3 regions of the Anaerobacillus sp. 1_MG-2023 genome follow, and region 2 is predicted to be linked to each of the others. Evidence: predicted binding sites of a transcription regulator. Region 2 holds the regulator's gene; each other region holds the start of a gene.
What was found. The regulator LexA, encoded in region 2, represses DNA repair genes until DNA is damaged. The targets are predictions, from matches to a motif close to CGAACATATGTTCG.
Positions count from the first base shown of each region.

Region 1: uvrB (excinuclease ABC subunit UvrB) is a predicted target of LexA. The motif match lies at 4,255-4,268, and genes of this name have one in related genera.
Region 3: Q4550_RS18645 (YhjD family protein) is a predicted target of LexA. The motif match lies at 1,254-1,267, and genes of this name have one in related genera.

Region 1 is NZ_JAUORD010000013.1:10,520-16,177, forward strand. It holds gene Q4550_RS18450 (S41 family peptidase) at 1-154, shown strand, start outside; gene Q4550_RS18455 (PDZ domain-containing protein) at 408-1,598, shown strand; gene Q4550_RS18460 (hypothetical protein) at 1,885-2,220, shown strand; gene Q4550_RS18465 (acyl-CoA thioesterase) at 2,364-2,891, shown strand; gene Q4550_RS18470 (DUF2198 family protein) at 3,025-3,255, shown strand; gene Q4550_RS18475 (sulfite exporter TauE/SafE family protein) at 3,259-4,125, opposite strand; gene uvrB (excinuclease ABC subunit UvrB) at 4,341-5,658, shown strand, end outside.
Region 2 is NZ_JAUORD010000003.1:224,281-229,938, reverse strand. It holds gene sirA (sporulation inhibitor of replication protein SirA) at 1-126, opposite strand, end outside; gene Q4550_RS07485 (HesB/YadR/YfhF family protein) at 287-574, opposite strand; gene Q4550_RS07480 (DUF896 domain-containing protein) at 692-928, opposite strand; gene Q4550_RS07475 (YneB family resolvase-like protein) at 995-1,645, opposite strand; gene yneA (cell division suppressor protein YneA) at 1,649-1,969, opposite strand; gene lexA (transcriptional repressor LexA) at 2,121-2,744, shown strand; gene Q4550_RS07460 (hypothetical protein) at 2,995-4,284, opposite strand; gene Q4550_RS07455 (iron chaperone) at 4,569-4,940, opposite strand; gene Q4550_RS07450 (Type 1 glutamine amidotransferase-like domain-containing protein) at 5,004-5,639, opposite strand.
Region 3 is NZ_JAUORD010000013.1:44,015-49,672, reverse strand. It holds gene rpoN (RNA polymerase factor sigma-54) at 1-270, opposite strand, end outside; gene Q4550_RS18655 (hypothetical protein) at 463-744, shown strand; tRNA gene Q4550_RS18650 (tRNA-Arg) at 904-982, opposite strand; gene Q4550_RS18645 (YhjD family protein) at 1,285-1,671, shown strand; gene clpP (ATP-dependent Clp endopeptidase proteolytic subunit ClpP) at 1,836-2,420, shown strand; gene Q4550_RS18635 (HPr family phosphocarrier protein) at 2,627-2,881, opposite strand; gene whiA (DNA-binding protein WhiA) at 3,202-4,143, opposite strand; gene Q4550_RS18625 (gluconeogenesis factor YvcK family protein) at 4,184-5,152, opposite strand; gene rapZ (RNase adapter RapZ) at 5,154-5,658, opposite strand, start outside.

The DNA.
Region 1 (5,658 bases), on a different contig from region 2:
AGTAAAAGCTTTCCAACGTTCGAATGATATAAATATTACTGGGAAAATAGATGAAAAAACGGCGCAGAAACTTCAGGAAAAAATTATTGATTCCATTCGTAATCCTGATAACGATGTGCAGCTTAAGACAGCGGTCGAGCTACTTGCTAAATAATTCCAAGAAGGAAATGAACTGTTGATGTCGAAGCTATTCCGCAGGAAATCCTGCGGAATTTTTTTCGACCATGATATGCACATTGAACAAATAGAAGACATTTTTAAAATGAGGTAAACTAGAATGGTTGTCTCATGATTATTTGGCAATGTTAGGGTATTTTCGATAATTCTCTCATGACAAAAATGAGCAGAACATTCATATAACATAGCCAGACATTTAGTAACTGCTAAGAAGCATGGAGGAATATAAAATGGACACTATTGGCCTTTCAATACTTAAGGGAATTATTAGTTTTTTCCTTCATCCCCTCACGTATATTACGATTATTGGAGCATTTATGCTCGGTCTTTCACGAGTAAAACGTGATAGAAGAGATTTTCACACAAGAGTACATGATGTTTTGGACGATGTTCCATTTGCTATCATACCTGGATTATTGATGGGAGCCGCTTTTCTGATACTTAATCTTTTGCTTGGTTTAACGATTCCTTTCAGTACCACCGTAGCAATGAGTCTCGGAGCATTTTTGCTTTTAGTAACAGGACAAATTCGTTTTTTATCACCTGCTTTTGTGTTCATCTTACCTACACTAACAACGTTTTTTTATACTCCAATCGATTTCGGTAACGATACTCTCAATACGATGCAAGAGGGGATCGGGAATGCATCGCCGATTGCGCTCGCTATTTTAGTTGGCTTTCTAGTATTTATGGAAGGGTTATTCATTACGATGAATGCTGGGAAACAGACGTCACCAAGACTCGTAGAAAGTAAACGTGGAAAGTTAGTGGGGGCCCATGAAGTCCAAAGACTATGGCTTTTACCACTATTCCTCTTCCTTCCAGTCGGTCAGGTTGAATCATTTACATGGTGGCCTCTTCTTGATTTTGGTGCTGGCACCTATGCCTTTATCTTATTGCCGTTTCCTATTGGCTTTCGAAAGCTTATACACCATGCATTACCCTTTCCAGAAATGAAGAGTAATGGGAGGCAGGTTGCACTTCTCGGGGGAGCAACGGTCTTAATTGGTCTAGTGAGTTACCTTTCGAGTAATAGATGGATTGCATTAGTTGCGATCATCCTAGTGATTCTTGGACGAGCTGGTATTTTACTTCTTCATCGAGGTAAAAATAAGCCTGCCTATTTTAATGAACGAAATAATGGACTTGTTATTCTTGGAATTCTCCCCGGTTCACCTGCAGATCAAATGAACTTACAAGTTGGCGAAGTCATATCTAAGGTGAATGGGATACCTTTAGGAAAAGGTGTAGAATTTTATACGGCTCTGCAACGTAATGCCGCTTTTTGTAAAATGGAAGTGCTTGATGTTAATGGAGAAGTTAGGTTTGAGCAAAAAGCGCTTTATAATAATACTCATCATGAGCTTGGTTTGCTATTTGTAAAAGAAAATCGTTTTGAGGAGCAAGAGGAAGCACAATAATAAACGAATTAATAGAAGAAGGCTGAGGCTTTCTTCTATTTTGTTGTGCTATTTTAATTAAATAGTAAAAGTCATGTTTCTCTTTATTACTTATAAATATAAACCTAAATAAAATTGTACTTGTTTCTATGCCATTTAGTTATAGATTCTATTCGAGAAATATATGGAAGTGAGAAAAGCGTTTCTCCTCCTGCATGATTGCGTTTACAGTGATTTTCACTGTCTTGTATGTTAGCAATACGCTTGCTACACTTTGATCATTCTTAACGTAAAGGAGCATGTCGCAATGACTGGAGAAAAGCAGTTGCAGCAACAATTAATGGATCTTAATGAAAGAGAAATAAAGTTGCTTCAAAAGTTTGAAATAGAGCGTGAAACAATTATGAATCAAATGCACGGTAGCGCGTCTGTTGTTACAAGAGCTCCAATTTCCGAAATCGTAGAAATCCTTGAACGTTCTCAAGTGGCAATGGGGCCGCTTTACCTGACAGATCTACTAGAGAAGCATTATAGAATCACGATTTCTAAGTCATCCCTCTTTAATATTCTTGAAATGCTTGCTGAGTCAAAAGAATATCCTATTACTCGGATTAGTGAAAAAGGATTTAAATATAGTAAATAAGCTATAAAGAGTTGAATTTCGTCATTTGTTTCTAACAACACAGATTTACTCGATTAGGGTATGAGTCTAGAAAATAATTTACTAGCAGAGCCATTAAGAAAGAAAAGGTGATTAGAATGGACAATGTATTCGAAGATACAAATATGAAGTCTACCAATGAGTCCAGAACGGCTAAAGCAACCGTAGTCAATCCGACTCACACAAATATTCATGGAACATTATTTGGAGGTCAACTGATGGCCTTTATTGATGACGTTGCTCTTATTTCAGCAACTCGTCATTCAAGAAGACCCTGTGTAACAGCTTCAACCGATTCAGTAGATTTTCTTCATCCGATTAACCAAGGAGACATTGTTTGTCTTGAATCCATGGTGACGTGGACTCATAAGACATCAATGGAGGTTTTCGTTAAAGCAATTGCAGAGAAAATGTTCACTGGTGAACGTCACGTATGTGCGACTGCGCTTTTAACATTTGTAGCCCTTGATGAAGAAGGAAATCCAGTTGAAGTACCAGGTGTTTACCCTGAAACAGAAGAGGAGAAATTCTTGAATGAAACAGCTGTTGAACGAAAAGAGATTCGTAAAGGTCGCAAAGGTGAAAGTAGAAAGCTAGCTCGTGAATTTGGAACACCAAAGCCTTGGGATGCAGCTCAGTTTACTACATTGTAAAGTTGTTTCTTATTCTATGTGACAAGGTTACGAATATCCAATGATGAGTTTTCTTTTATGATCATAGCATTCTCTCCCTAACTTGTTGTAAGATGGGGGGAGAAGTTGTGATTAGAGAGGGGAACTTACCAGTATGCAAGGAATATTAATTGCTTTATTCGTTCCGGCAATTATCATGGTCGTGTTTACGCGAGTTACATATAATACTTACGTTAGTTTCGGGTTAACGATTTTATTTATGTGGGCTGTGTTTGGTGGAATCGATCATCCGATACATTTGATTGTCTTAACGGTTTTGTCAGCGCTTGTTGGATTTTACTTTTCAATGAAAACACAAAAACAAAATAAGAAGAAAATGAAGTAGCGCCTATTTTAAAAAGAATAGGCGCTTCTTTTTCGTCCAATACTGGTAAATGAAGAGACACATTAAGCAAATGATATAGAGAAATAGAATGAGTAGGCCTGAAATTGATTGATGGAATAGCTGTAATAGAATACTAACTAATGTAAAAAAGTAAAGGATACCAAGGAGATTCTTTATTGTGGTTTCAGTGAAAGAATCTGTCATTCCAGCCCCAATTCTAGCTCCAATGACTGCTCCACTCACTAAGAGAATGGCGAGGGTGGTCGGAATGGTAACCGTTTGAATATATGAGAAAAAACCGGTCAATACAATGAAGAAGATCGAAGTTAAAGATGTACCTACTGCAAGGCGTGGCGGGAGACGTAGTACATGAATTAAAAGTGGTACCATGACAAAACCGCCCCCCACTCCAAGAGTAGAAGAAATAAATCCGCCTAGTAAGCCGATTAAAATTGTTCGAAGAGGGGAAACAGAAATAGAAGAATTTTCTTCATCTATAGTTTGTCCTTTGGAAAGCATGGATATGGAAAAGTATGCAAGAAGAACGATATATAAAGTTGAGATAACAGGACCATCGATTTTGCTCTCTTCCATATATAAGACAAGTGGTTGAGCAAGCTGTGTGCCGACCATGCCACTAATCGATAGAAAAAGAGTCACTTTCCATAGAATTCTTCTACTTTGAATATACTTCAAAGCTCCAGAAATCGAAGTACTCATGCTATAAAGAAGGCTAATGGTGATTGCTGTTGCAGGTGAATAACCAAGTAACAAAAGGATAGGTGTGAGGAGAAATCCCCCGCCTACGCCAAAAAATCCTGAGACAGCACCGATCGAGAGGCCAAGTGGTAAAGCCCATAAAAGCAGCAATGTTAAAACTCCTTTGTAGTAATACTTAGTAATCCCTTTAAGTGCGTGAATTCTGCTACACTGTGAATCAATCTTTAACAGCATACAACAGTTTTGAATGAAGAGAAAGATAACCTTGAAAATGCAATGCGAATATCAGTTCGCTTTAATTGAAGTTTAGACCATATTCTGTGATATAATAAGTGACATGGATGATAGGAACGGAGGCGAAGATGGTGGAAAAAAAGTTCGAGTTGGTATCTGATTATAATCCTCAAGGCGACCAGCCTGAAGCCATTAAGAAACTTGTACAAGGTGTTCATAATAATGAACGCCACCAAACGTTGCTCGGCGCAACAGGGACTGGTAAAACGTTCACAATGTCTAACGTGATACAAGAGGTGAATAAACCGACCCTCATTATTGCGCACAATAAAACGCTTGCTGGTCAATTATATAGTGAATTTAAGGAGTACTTTCCGCATAATGCTGTGGAATATTTTGTAAGCTATTATGATTATTATCAACCAGAAGCGTACATACCTCAATCAGATACATTCATCGAAAAAGATGCAAGTATTAATGACGAAATAGATAAACTACGACATTCTGCTACATCCAGTTTGTTTGAGCGTAATGACGTCATTATTGTAGCAAGTGTTTCTTGTATTTATGGTCTCGGTAATCCAGAAGAATACAGAAGCCTAGTACTTTCGCTTCGAAAAGGTATGGAAAAAGATCGTGATCAACTGTTGCGCAATATGGTTGATATTCAATATTCGCGAAATGATATTAATTTCACACGTGGTACGTTCCGGGTTAGAGGAGACGTTGTGGAAATTTTCCCTGCCTCACGAGATGAACACTGTATTCGCGTCGAATTTTTTGGAGATGAAATTGACCGTATTACTGAAGTAAATTCACTAACAGGTGAAATTCTTGGAGAAAGAGAGCACGTGGCTATATTCCCAGCTTCCCACTTCGTTACCCGTGAAGAAAAGTTGAAAATCGCGATACAGCGAATTGAAGCTGAGCTTGAAGAGAGACTGAAGGTTTTAAATGAAGAAGGAAAGCTTCTTGAAGCTCAACGTCTTGAACAGCGAACGAGATACGATATTGAAATGATGGCTGAAATGGGCTTTTGTTCAGGAATTGAAAACTATTCCAGGCATTTGACACTGAGAGAAGCAGGTGCAACGCCATATACGTTAATGGACTACTTTCCAGATGATTTCTTAATTATGGTTGATGAATCTCACGTTACGCTTCCCCAAGTAAGAGGAATGTACAATGGAGATCAGGCAAGAAAAGGTGTGCTAGTGGATCATGGCTTCCGCTTGCCATCAGCAAAAGACAATCGCCCACTTCGCTTTGAAGAATTTGAAGAGAAGGCTCATCAATTTGTTTATGTATCTGCAACGCCAGGGCCATATGAAGAAGAACATTCAACCAAAGTTGTCGAACAAATTATCCGTCCAACCGGTCTGCTTGATCCGACGATTGAAATTCGTCCTATCGAAGGTCAAATTGATGACTTATTAGATGAAATTAATC
Region 2 (5,658 bases):
AAGCTCTTTCTGATCAGCCTGAATAGCCCGCTTCCTTTCGAGGAAAAGTTGATACAACAGATGCTCCTTACCAGCATATTGTTCTGCAATCTGCTGCTTAACGAAATACATTTCGTAATGCCTCATATAACTCCCCCCTACCCAAGAATCGACTCATATAAAAGAAAGTATAAATGAGTTCTCATAAAATGATTGTCTATACATGGAGGCTAGGCTTCACTAGTTTTGTCGAAATTAAAAAGACCTGTACTATAACATATATGTTATAGTACAGGTCTTTAGAATGCTATGCCATACTCGGCAGGTCACAAAGAACACCGCCGGATCTCTCATCATAATCAAGCTTCATTCGATCAACAAACCATTGATCGTCCGGTCGAACGAAGTACGTAACTCCTCCAATTTCTTGCTTATAATCATCATATGAAGGCTTATCAGACATGACCCCAAGAGAAAAACCTCCGCTGTCTCCACTCCCTGCGTAGCGTACGAATAACCTTAAGCAATCACCGTTACCAAGTTCCATCTCATTTTTGTAAAACTCAGCTGCAGAATCAGTTACAACAAACATCATATCCGCCCTCTCCGTTTTGTATTAGTACATCTTGTTATAGTACAGTATAACGAATATTCGAAAAATTGCAACCATAAAAATAGCCTAATTTTGCTTTTCGCAAAATTAGGCTATTTTCTACTGAAGAAAGCGACGGTTTTTCTTGCTTTCCTTAAGCTTTTCAGGTGTTACATCTGTACCTTCTTCATCTACAACTTTTATAGAATGAAGTTGGTTTTTGAAAGAAGAACGGAAATTTGCTAAATATTCCTTACGTAGCTTTTTCTGTTCTTTTTTCTCATCTTCTGTTAATGATGATTCTTTTGCTTTACGAGATAGCTCGTTAATTCTTTGGAGTTTATCTTCAAAAGGCATGTAAAATAGCTCCTTTACTGAAACTTGTATCTCACATGCTAACGCATGTTTTGAACATAGACAAGTTTAGTGCTTCTCGTTCTGCTCGTCAACATATTCCTGATAACGTCTATGTACCGTTGCTTTCGAAGCGTGATGTCCAAATCCTTTTAGCGTTGCAGCTATCTCATTAAACGTAAGACCACGGTTTCGTAGATTAACAATTTCTTCGATTGGAACTTCCACCCGCTCACGCCCACCTTGATTTTGCTGGCTGAGGTTTCGCTGCGGTCGATAGCCTTCTTTAACCGCCTTGTCCATTCCACGTTTAATTTTCAGATTATGAAGCTTGCGCTGAAATTCTTCAACGATACTAACGATCTCAAGAACCATCGAATCAGATTCCGACAATTGAAGTTCTCCGTTTTGATTCACTGTATAAATCGTCCCTCCATATTTATGGACGGCATGTAGAAGAGCGATCTTTGCATTCCCTCTCCCAAGTCTCGTTTCATCTTGAATGAGCAATGCCTCAACATGCCCCTCTTTCAATAAGTCAAGCACCTCGAGTATGCCATCGCGATCAATGTCATACCCGCTGTGCTTTTCTTCAATCAAGCGCTGTATAATAAAACCTGACTGTGATGCAAATCGTTGTAGTTCTTCTTTTTGCCTGGCAAGAGAAGACTCCTGTGCTTCTTTCTTTGTGCTTACCCGACAATAAATAACGGCGTTCATACTTTATTCTTTACCCCCAAGTGCGGTAGCGTTCGCTTCAACAGGGATGATGAGAGTATCTCCTGCTGTAATTCGGTTTGCATCAATGCTATTCACTTCTTCAACCCAGCTGACGAACTTCCGATCAGACAACTCATGTGCAGTACGGAATTCTTCCGCAATTTCTAAAACAGTATCTCCCTGCTCCAATTGTACCGTTGTGTAACGATCATACTCCTCAGCTGCAGCTGTTCGCAAAGATAAAAACACAATAATTAACACAGCTACAAAAGATATAATGACAAGAAAATCAACTCCAGACAAGCCCCCAGCTTGCTTTCTCATCCCAATCACCCCATATGCGAATATTTGTTCTGTTTTTAGTATATCAGAACCTCTGTTCGTGTCAACTAATTTCTTCGAACTTATGTTTGTATGCGAACAAAAATTCTGGTATACTACTAACAAATAGATAGATTGGAACGAGGTGCCAGATATTATGAAACTATCAAAGCGTCAGCAGGACATTCTGGACTTTATTAAAGTCGAAGTTAAGCAAAAGGGTTATCCACCCTCTGTAAGAGAAATTGGCGAAGCTGTTGGACTCGCTTCAAGCTCCACTGTCCATGGCCACCTGGCAAGACTCGAGAAAAAAGGGTATATCAGACGAGACCCAACAAAACCAAGAGCTATCGAAGTGCTTGGTCTTGATGAAACAATCGATATTCCTCGTCAACACACTGTAAACGTTCCCGTCATTGGTAAAGTAACTGCTGGTCAACCGATCACTGCCATTGAAAATGTAGAAGAATACTTCCCGCTTCCAGAGCAGTTTGCACAGGATGAAGAGCATACTTTTATTCTTGTGATTGAAGGGGATAGTATGATCGAAGCTGGTATTTATAACGGTGATATGGTCATTGTGAAGCAACAACCAACTGCAAATAACGGTGATATTGTTGTCGCGATGACAGATGAAGCTGAAGCAACTGTTAAACGATTCTTTAAAGAAAGCAACTACTTCCGACTTCAACCGGAAAACTCATCGATGGAACCGATCATTCTTGATTCCGTTTCTATTCTCGGTAAAGTAATTGGGGTCTTTCGCTCCATTCACTAGAAGCGCTGCGTGCGCTTCTTTTTTTATGTTATATAAGCTTTCTGGGCTATATCAATACGAGCTTCTTCTCTTCTTTTATTTATTAATCCCTCCGTCTGGGTAAATGATCGCAGTTTGAAGAGCATAGGGGTGTAGCTTTACATTACAACCAACCTCACCGACCTACTTTTAACTCTTACAGGCTATACAAAACCGCCCTTCATTTAAATGAAGAGCGGTTTTGTATACTTCTAACATTATTCTTAAACGGTTACTTTTCAGCAGCCTCTGAAGCCGCTATAACTAATTCAACTGTTTGATCTACTGTCGCCTGACGGAACTTTTGGAACTCATCAGTGATATAAACGGAAGGATCTTCAGGATAGTACTCCTGAGCGGCTACGTGAAGGTGTCCACCCGGAATATCATAAGCTCCTATCCCAATTCGCACACGATTGGATCGGTACTGACTTTCATTCGATAAGTAGCTTCCGCCTCCTCCTTTACGAGCTTTTGATCCTTCAGTCGGACCCCCTTCATGGCATTCATACGGTTTATCACGATATTCTGGTGCGAGCCATTCGCATACTTCATCGCCTCTTTCCACCGGCCATGGTCCAGTATTGGCTGCAATCATTTCCTTGTAAGGAAGCGTTGTTTCAATAAATTCCGGCAGTTTTTCAGGCATCGGCCAATTGCTCACTGTCGGAATAACTTCTGAGCGATCTTCAAGAGTGTTTCCAACCCCTGTGCGCCATCTCCCGGCAAACCCTTCGATGGTCATAGCTTTTGGACCCCCTTGACTGATTGTCATCATGAGATCCACCTGCTCTTTACTATTAACCAGGTAAGGTCCAAATGTATCTTCAACGATTCCTTCATCAAAATCATCCCATCGTACCGGAAAATTCGCTGCTTGAATAAAAGCTGGACCTTCTTCCGTCAAAACGACTTTCCCATCCATCTGAAGCGCTGCAGCGCCAGAAGGGTTTGATCTCCTAAATTCCTGTTCTAAACGGTATGGATCAAATCCGCTTACTAAAACGCGCTTAACTTTCTCCCCTTTTGGAAAATCAATAGAAGTAATTCCCCTTGACGTGTACTCTAGTTTCTTCATCAGTTCTTCTTGCTTTTTCTCCGTTACTGTATATGATGGTTCCCATTGCCTGAGGGCAGCAGTCATATGTAATCGAGTCCAATATAGCGGGCGATCATCATAACGATCTAGTTCCCCTAAATCATTTCCTTCTCCCTGAGCTCGAGCAACAGCCGTATCCCACAGCTTCTCACCATGCTTTTCGATCACTTTCTCTGCTTTTTTTACACTTTTCGCTTTGCACAAATCTTCTTTAAATTCATCTGCAAAAACTGTAAACTCCGCCTTATCCATAATTTGCTGTGGGATAGGGGCGCCGTCTTCCATTCGCTGCTCCTCTGGTGTTAGCGCCGCATCAGTGTTAAAGCAATCACCTTTGGCACTTCCAGTTAACGGTGAGAAACCGAAAGTTAACATCCCTACAAGAAAAAGCGCAATCCCATATTTCCATTCCCTAGATTTCATATTTCTGTTTTCCTCCCCTTCTAGTTGAACTATCTTCTATTGTAGAGATGGGAGGTTGCATTTTTCAAACTATTACAAGTATTCTGATCAAAAATGAATCATTCGAAGTGGATCATGTATGGATAACATACTTATATTATAGAAAACCGTGACGTTTTCTCTGCATCTTTCGACATATAGATAAGCTTAGCTATCATTTAATGAACTTCATTTAGTTTAAATGTAATCTCATATAGCGGCGATCAATCGGTTGATCCGAATAAAAGCCTGTCCCGCCTATTTATTCACTTGCGCCAGAAAGTTGAACAGTCTGCCTTATCATGAATATTGAATTCGATCATTTTTTTAAGTAATGAAAAATCAACTGAACTACCCCACGGAATACGCATTAGTTGTTTAGTGTGGTCATAGCCAGCAAGTTTCATTTCTTCAGAAAAATGAACAATTCCATTCTTTTCAGGGGCAACAGCCAAATGATGTTTTGCTACGCTAAAGGCAATAATAAATGTTCCGTGATCTGTAAACATTGGCTGATTCCAGGCAATTTTCGGCACCAGGTTTGGAAATTCATTTTGTACCCAGGTCAAAACTTGTTCCGTTCGCTCTCGGTGCTGCAGGTTCTCTATCTTTGCTAAATATTCTTCAAATACATCCATTTTTAGTCCTCCTATAAAACAAGCAAATGTAGTGATGTACCATATCTTACTGAGATAGTACCATTACAACTCGCTATTCATCACTACTATATCACCTATCATTTGTAGTTTACCCTCTTCAAAAATAATTCCATCGCCGTCATTCGCTGCATAAACAGTTGTTCCTGTTCTCTTAACATACTCCCAAACTTTACTTTTATAATCTGAACTCCAGCGATTGTAGTGAGGTAAAAACTCGAAACCGACAAGACCCAAAGTTTGGTACAACGCCTCGCTAGTTGTTTCTGTAAACATCTGAAATAGCTTTGTAGATCTACCGAGTTGAACCGCTCCTCCGCTCACCCCAACAAGAATTCCTCCGCGATTATAGAAATCTAAAAGAACGTGAATCATATGCCGATGTTTAAGAGCCTTACTAAATTCCAGCGGATTACCTGCTGAGAGATGAATTATATCTGAACTCAATAATCCCTCTATTTTCGTAGGTTCAAATTCACTGTATAAATCGAAAAACATGATATTCTCGATTCCATAGTTTCGATAATAATTCACTTTAGTACCGAAATAATTCTTTTCTTCATCCTCCGTTGAAGGTATGTAGCTAATCTTTTTGTTTCCCCCACTAAACAATAATTCATCTAATCTTCGGTTGCCGGGTGTTTCATTTACTTGATCGCTATAAAAGTATAACTTTCCCATTAATACACCTCATTCATAC
Region 3 (5,658 bases), on a different contig from region 2:
CTGATCGTGTAGCTCATCATGCAAACTTTTTCTTGTTTCAGCGTATTCGAGTGGATCTTTTTTAAGTCCCGTATCATAAGAGCGTTTTGAAGAACGAACGCCACCATCCCATGAAGGCGAGTGTAATTCAATTAATGGATTTTCAAGAGCCTGTTCTTTCACGTACTCCAGTAATTCGACCGTAGAATATTGGAGTATAGAAATCGCTTGATGCAACTGGGTTGTCATGACTAATTTCGTTGTCTGCTTTTGTATCAATCCTAATTCCATCGCAATCCCTCCACCTTCATCATACTATATCGCTTCATTTTATGGTATGAAAAAAATGATAATGACCAGAATTTTCTGTTTTTTAAAAGGGGATTTTGACACCATTTTTAAAGAAAATGATGAAATAGCCCGTCCCTTAGTCAAATTTCTACATAAACTGTCTTATAGAGAGAGAAAAAGGAGGCAAATGCCATGGATTTAGCTGTATATGGAATTGCTTTGCTTCCAGTCATCATTGGAGTTGTACACCTTTTTAAGGTGTTTGGTTTTCCGGTAAGGTTCTTACCGATTCTTTCCATTGGAATTGGAATTGTAATGAGCCACATTTATGTTGAACCGGAAGACTTCAAAAAAGCCTTCTTTATAGGATTATGGCTTGGACTATGCGCTACTGGAATGCACTCAGGCTTCAAACACACGATGAGTGGAGCAATCAGCAAAGGACATGACGATGACAAAGATAAGCCCTGTTAGAAGGTAAGACTGATCGCAAGAAGAGTGGACGAGTTCTACTCTTCTTTTTTTGTTCAAAATGAAGGATACTATTCATTCCCTGGATCTAAGCGAACAAAAATGACATTTACCATAAAAAAATCCCCTTCACACTAGCGAAAGGGATTGGAATTATGTATTTGGTGCGCCCGGAGGGATTCGAACCCCCGACTGACGCGGTACCGGAAACCACCGCTCTATCCGACTGAGCTACGGGCGCGCTTCATTAGCGCAAGGATTATTATACGATATGCCCCCTTTTTTTGCAAGGTGAATTTCATAGCTTCCATGTGGCAATCAATGAGTAAACAATAGAGTATAAGAGCATTTTATCTAAACCATGTTAATGAACGCTGTTGCTTTTTTGCTCTGGAGAACGGTGAGATATTAACAACATAGGCTAAAGCTATTACCCAAACATTTCATTCATATCATAGAAAAGGTATTGCTTCAGTTCTTGACGTCTCAACTGTCTCATAGTAAAGTTATACCAAACATACGTTCTGTTAGGTGGAGATGATCATGTTCCAATTAAGTAAAGAAGAAACTAAGGCATTAAGAAACTACCTCTTACTTCCTTACCTGAAAAGAGTGCTGGAGATTGACGCGAAATGGGTGAACCGTTCGAAAATGAAACTTCCGCGCCCTTATCTGGAACTAATTCATGCCGCTTTAACGTTAGCCTCCTCTGACTTAAAATGGGCAAAAGCAATACTTCATGATAGAGGAATCCGCGTCTATATAGAAGATACGAAAGAAGATGTTGTGATTTGCAAAGTATATTGTCAAGGTTACAATCAAACATACCGCTATTCTTCCATTCAAATACGTAATCAGGTAGAAAGACGAATTTTAGCTTACTTTTTAGCAGACGATCGATTAAAAAAAAGGAACATTCCCTCTGTTTAAAATAAAGGGATGCGGGGAAAATGGGTGTATGTGGTTAAAGAAAAATCAAACCCTTTTCATCTATTAAAAAATAGGACAGCACTTTATTTGACCTATATTGACCTTTTAGGTATGATGAACATACAGCAACTACATATTCCACAAATATAAGGGAGGAATTTAAAATGGTTTTAATTCCAACGGTAATTGAACAAACAAACCGCGGTGAGAGAGCGTACGACATTTATTCTCGTCTTCTTAAGGACCGTATAATTATGCTAGGAACAGCAATTGACGACAACGTATCAAACGCAGTCGTTGCACAGCTTCTTTTCCTTGCTGCCGAAGACCCAGATAAAGACATCTCACTTTATATCAACAGCCCCGGTGGTTCAATCACTGCAGGTATGGCGATTTACGATACTATGCAATTCATTAAGCCAAAAGTATCAACAATCTGCATCGGTATGGCTGCTTCAATGGGTGCCTTCCTTCTTGCTGCTGGTGAACCTGGTAAGCGCTATGCTCTACCAAACAGTGAAGTAATGATTCACCAACCGCTTGGCGGTACGCAAGGTCAAGCTTCTGATATTGAAATTCACGCAAAACGCATCATCCAAATGCGCGAGAAGCTAAACAAAATTCTTTCTGAGCGCACAGGTCAACCACTTGAAACAATCGATCGCGACACAGATCGTGACCGTTTCATGGAAGCGACTGAAGCGAAAGAATACGGCTTGATTGATGAAGTAATGGAAAAGAAAGCATAAGATAGACCCTAGAAAGCCTTTCCCTACATAATTGGGAAAGGCTTTTTATTTCTTGGAATAGGCGCTGTTTTTGAACCACCTTCTATTTGAGCAGCCAATGAAACACAATGGATGCTCCCTCTCTCTATAACTCTATTCTCTTAAGAATGTTTCGCAACGTTTACAATTTAATGCAAAACAAAAACCTGGCACACAGCCAGGTTTTGCTAATCTTTTTGAATAAAATCAATTAATGAAGACATCGCATCTTCCTCATCATTACCATCAACAGTTAAAACAACAGAAGAACCAGTTCCAACAGCTAAGCTCATGATGCCCATGATGCTTTTGGCATTAACTTTTTTACCATCCTTTTCAAGGAAGATGTCCGAGTTAAATCGGTTTGCTTCCTGTACGAAAAGAGCTGCTGGACGTGCCTGTAATCCTGTATCCAATGTAACCACAACTTCTTTTTGAATCACTTGTTCATTCCTCCCCTTATTTAAAACAGTCGATCAGAACACTAGAAGTGCTAAACCAGTTATTCTTGTACTCGCCACTTTCAAGCTAAGGCTATGATAGCTTATTTTGTAGCCTCTCGATTTTTAATTTACCAAAGTGTTATTCCACCCAAAAAAGTAAGCGCTATCTCGAAAGGTGAAAAATTTAGAAAAACGCTATTTCCAATGCTTTCATTAAGAAATAGGGTTTTTCTTTGAAGATTCATGCTATCTATTGTACTGCTAGAAAACAACCTTCCACCATTATAGGTGGAAGCTTTTTTCTAACTTGTCCGAAAGACTTAGGAAATCGGTTTACCATCACGAAGCTTATCAGCAATCTGGTCAATCTTTCGTAATCTATGATTGATCCCTGATTTACTAATAGCTCCGCCAGTAACCATCTCACCGAGTTCTTTCAGTGTAACATCTTGATGCTTCACGCGAAGTTCAGCGATCTCTCTTAACTTATCAGGAAGAATTTCTAAGCCAACTTCCTTTTGGATGAAGCGAATATTCTCAACCTGCCGAAAAGCCGCGCCTACCGTTTTATTCAAATTAGCCGTTTCGCAATTCACGATACGATTAACAGAATTCCGCATGTCTTTCATAATGCGTACATCCTCAAAATAGAGTAGCGCCTGATGGGCACCGACAACACTTAAGAACTCCGTAATCTTCTCGCCTTCTTTGATATAAACGATATATCCTTTCTTTCGCTCAAGCATTTTCGCGTTTAATCCAAATTCATTCATTAAGTTACAAAGCGATTCCGTATGCTCTTCGTACATTGAGAAGATCTCAAGATGATAAGAGGTTTCAGGATGATTGATTGATCCACCCGCCAGAAAGGCTCCTCTTAGATAAGAACGTTTACAACAAGACTTTTTGGTAAAATCCTTTGAGATTACTCTAGTGAACGTAAAGGCGTTATCCATTATACCGAGATCTTCAAGGAGATCTCTTGCTTTGGCTGAGACACGGACAATGTATACATTGTTTTTCTTCAGCCTCATTTTTTTACGGACAAGTAGTTCAACATCGAAGTTGTATATCCGCTTAATGAGCGTATAAATTCTTCTTGCAATGGCAGCATGTTCAGTCGGAATGTTTAAGATCAGCTGTCTGTTTCCAAACGAGATCGATCCATTCATTCGAATAAGTGCTGCTAGTTCTGATCTTGCACAGCAAGGTTTACTTTCTAACTGCGTCAATTCTTTCTTTGTATCAGCAGCAAATGACATTGCCATCCCCCCTTTTTCATGCAGGGGCCCCACTGACCCATCATGATCTTTTATCGTCTAATAAGGATAAAAGAATCGATGATATTTCCTTCGCATCATGGCGTACATATTTCTCATCGTATTGAATAATTTTATCACTGATTACATGAAAACCAAAGCTCTTTAGACGATTTTCGTCATATTGCACAACCTCTGCTCGTTCTTGTGCATAACGTTTTGCATAGAACGATGGAATCATTTCCTCGTTTACAATAATCGTATCCATAAGTTTATAGCCGATGTGATCAATGAGTGCCTGCACGTGGTCACTCGCCGTATAGTTTTCCGTTTCACCGAGCTGAGTCATAACGTTACAAACATACACTTTCCTTGCCTTTGACTGCTGAATTTCCTCAGCAATGCCAGGAACAAGTAAATTCGGTAGAATGCTTGTATATAGACTACCTGGCCCAAGAACAATCAAATCAGCTTCACGAATGGCTTGTAGCGATTCAGGGAGCGCTTTGATGCCTGGTGGTGAAAGAAATACCCGCTTAATTGCTTTATTTACCTTAGGAATTTGTGATTCACCTTGAACAAAAGTACCATCACGCATTTCAGCATGTAAAACAATACTTCGATTTGATGCAGGAAGAACTTCACCACGTACGTTAAGAACGCGGCACATTTCTCTAACTCCTGTTACAAAATCACCAGTAATGTCCGTCATGGCAGCTAACATTAGGTTGCCAAGGGAATGACCTGATAGCCCATTCCCATTTTTAAACCGATGTTGCATAAGTCCTTCTAACAGAGGTTCAACTTCCGATAGCGCTGTAATAACATTTCGTACATCACCTGGAGGAGGTATATCAAACTCATCACGTAATCGACCTGAACTTCCTCCGTCGTCAGCTACAGTGACAATCGCAGTAATGTCGACAGGAAACTTTTTAAGTCCACGAAGAAGTACCGATAGGCCTGTTCCTCCACCAATGACGACAGCCTTTGGCAGATTAGTGTCATCCATATTATTTATGACCCTTCCCTTTTTCGATATCCCTGTGCGTAATATTCGTGCGATACTCTGTTTCGAAATGGTGACCAATGTGTTCTGCAAATGCAACAGATCGATGCTTTCCACCCGTACATCCAATCCCAATGACGAGCTGGCTCTTCCCTTCTCGTTTATATTGAGGAAGCATATACGCAAGCATATCAATTAATTTGGCTAGAAATGTTTGTGTTTCTTTCCACTTAAATACATAGTTCGCGACTTCTTCTTCCACACCTGTTTTTGGACGCAAATGCTCCACATAGTGTGGGTTTGGTAGAAAACGAATGTCAAAGACTAGATCGGCATCGATTGGAATACCGTATTTAAATCCAAACGACATCACATTGACACCAAAGTTCTCTTTCTCATTGTTCGAGAATCGGTCCATGATTTTTTCTCTTAGCTGAACTGGCTTAATGTCGCTCGTATCAATAATTTGCTGCGAGCGCCCTTTTAGCTCTTCAAGCATTTCTCTTTCT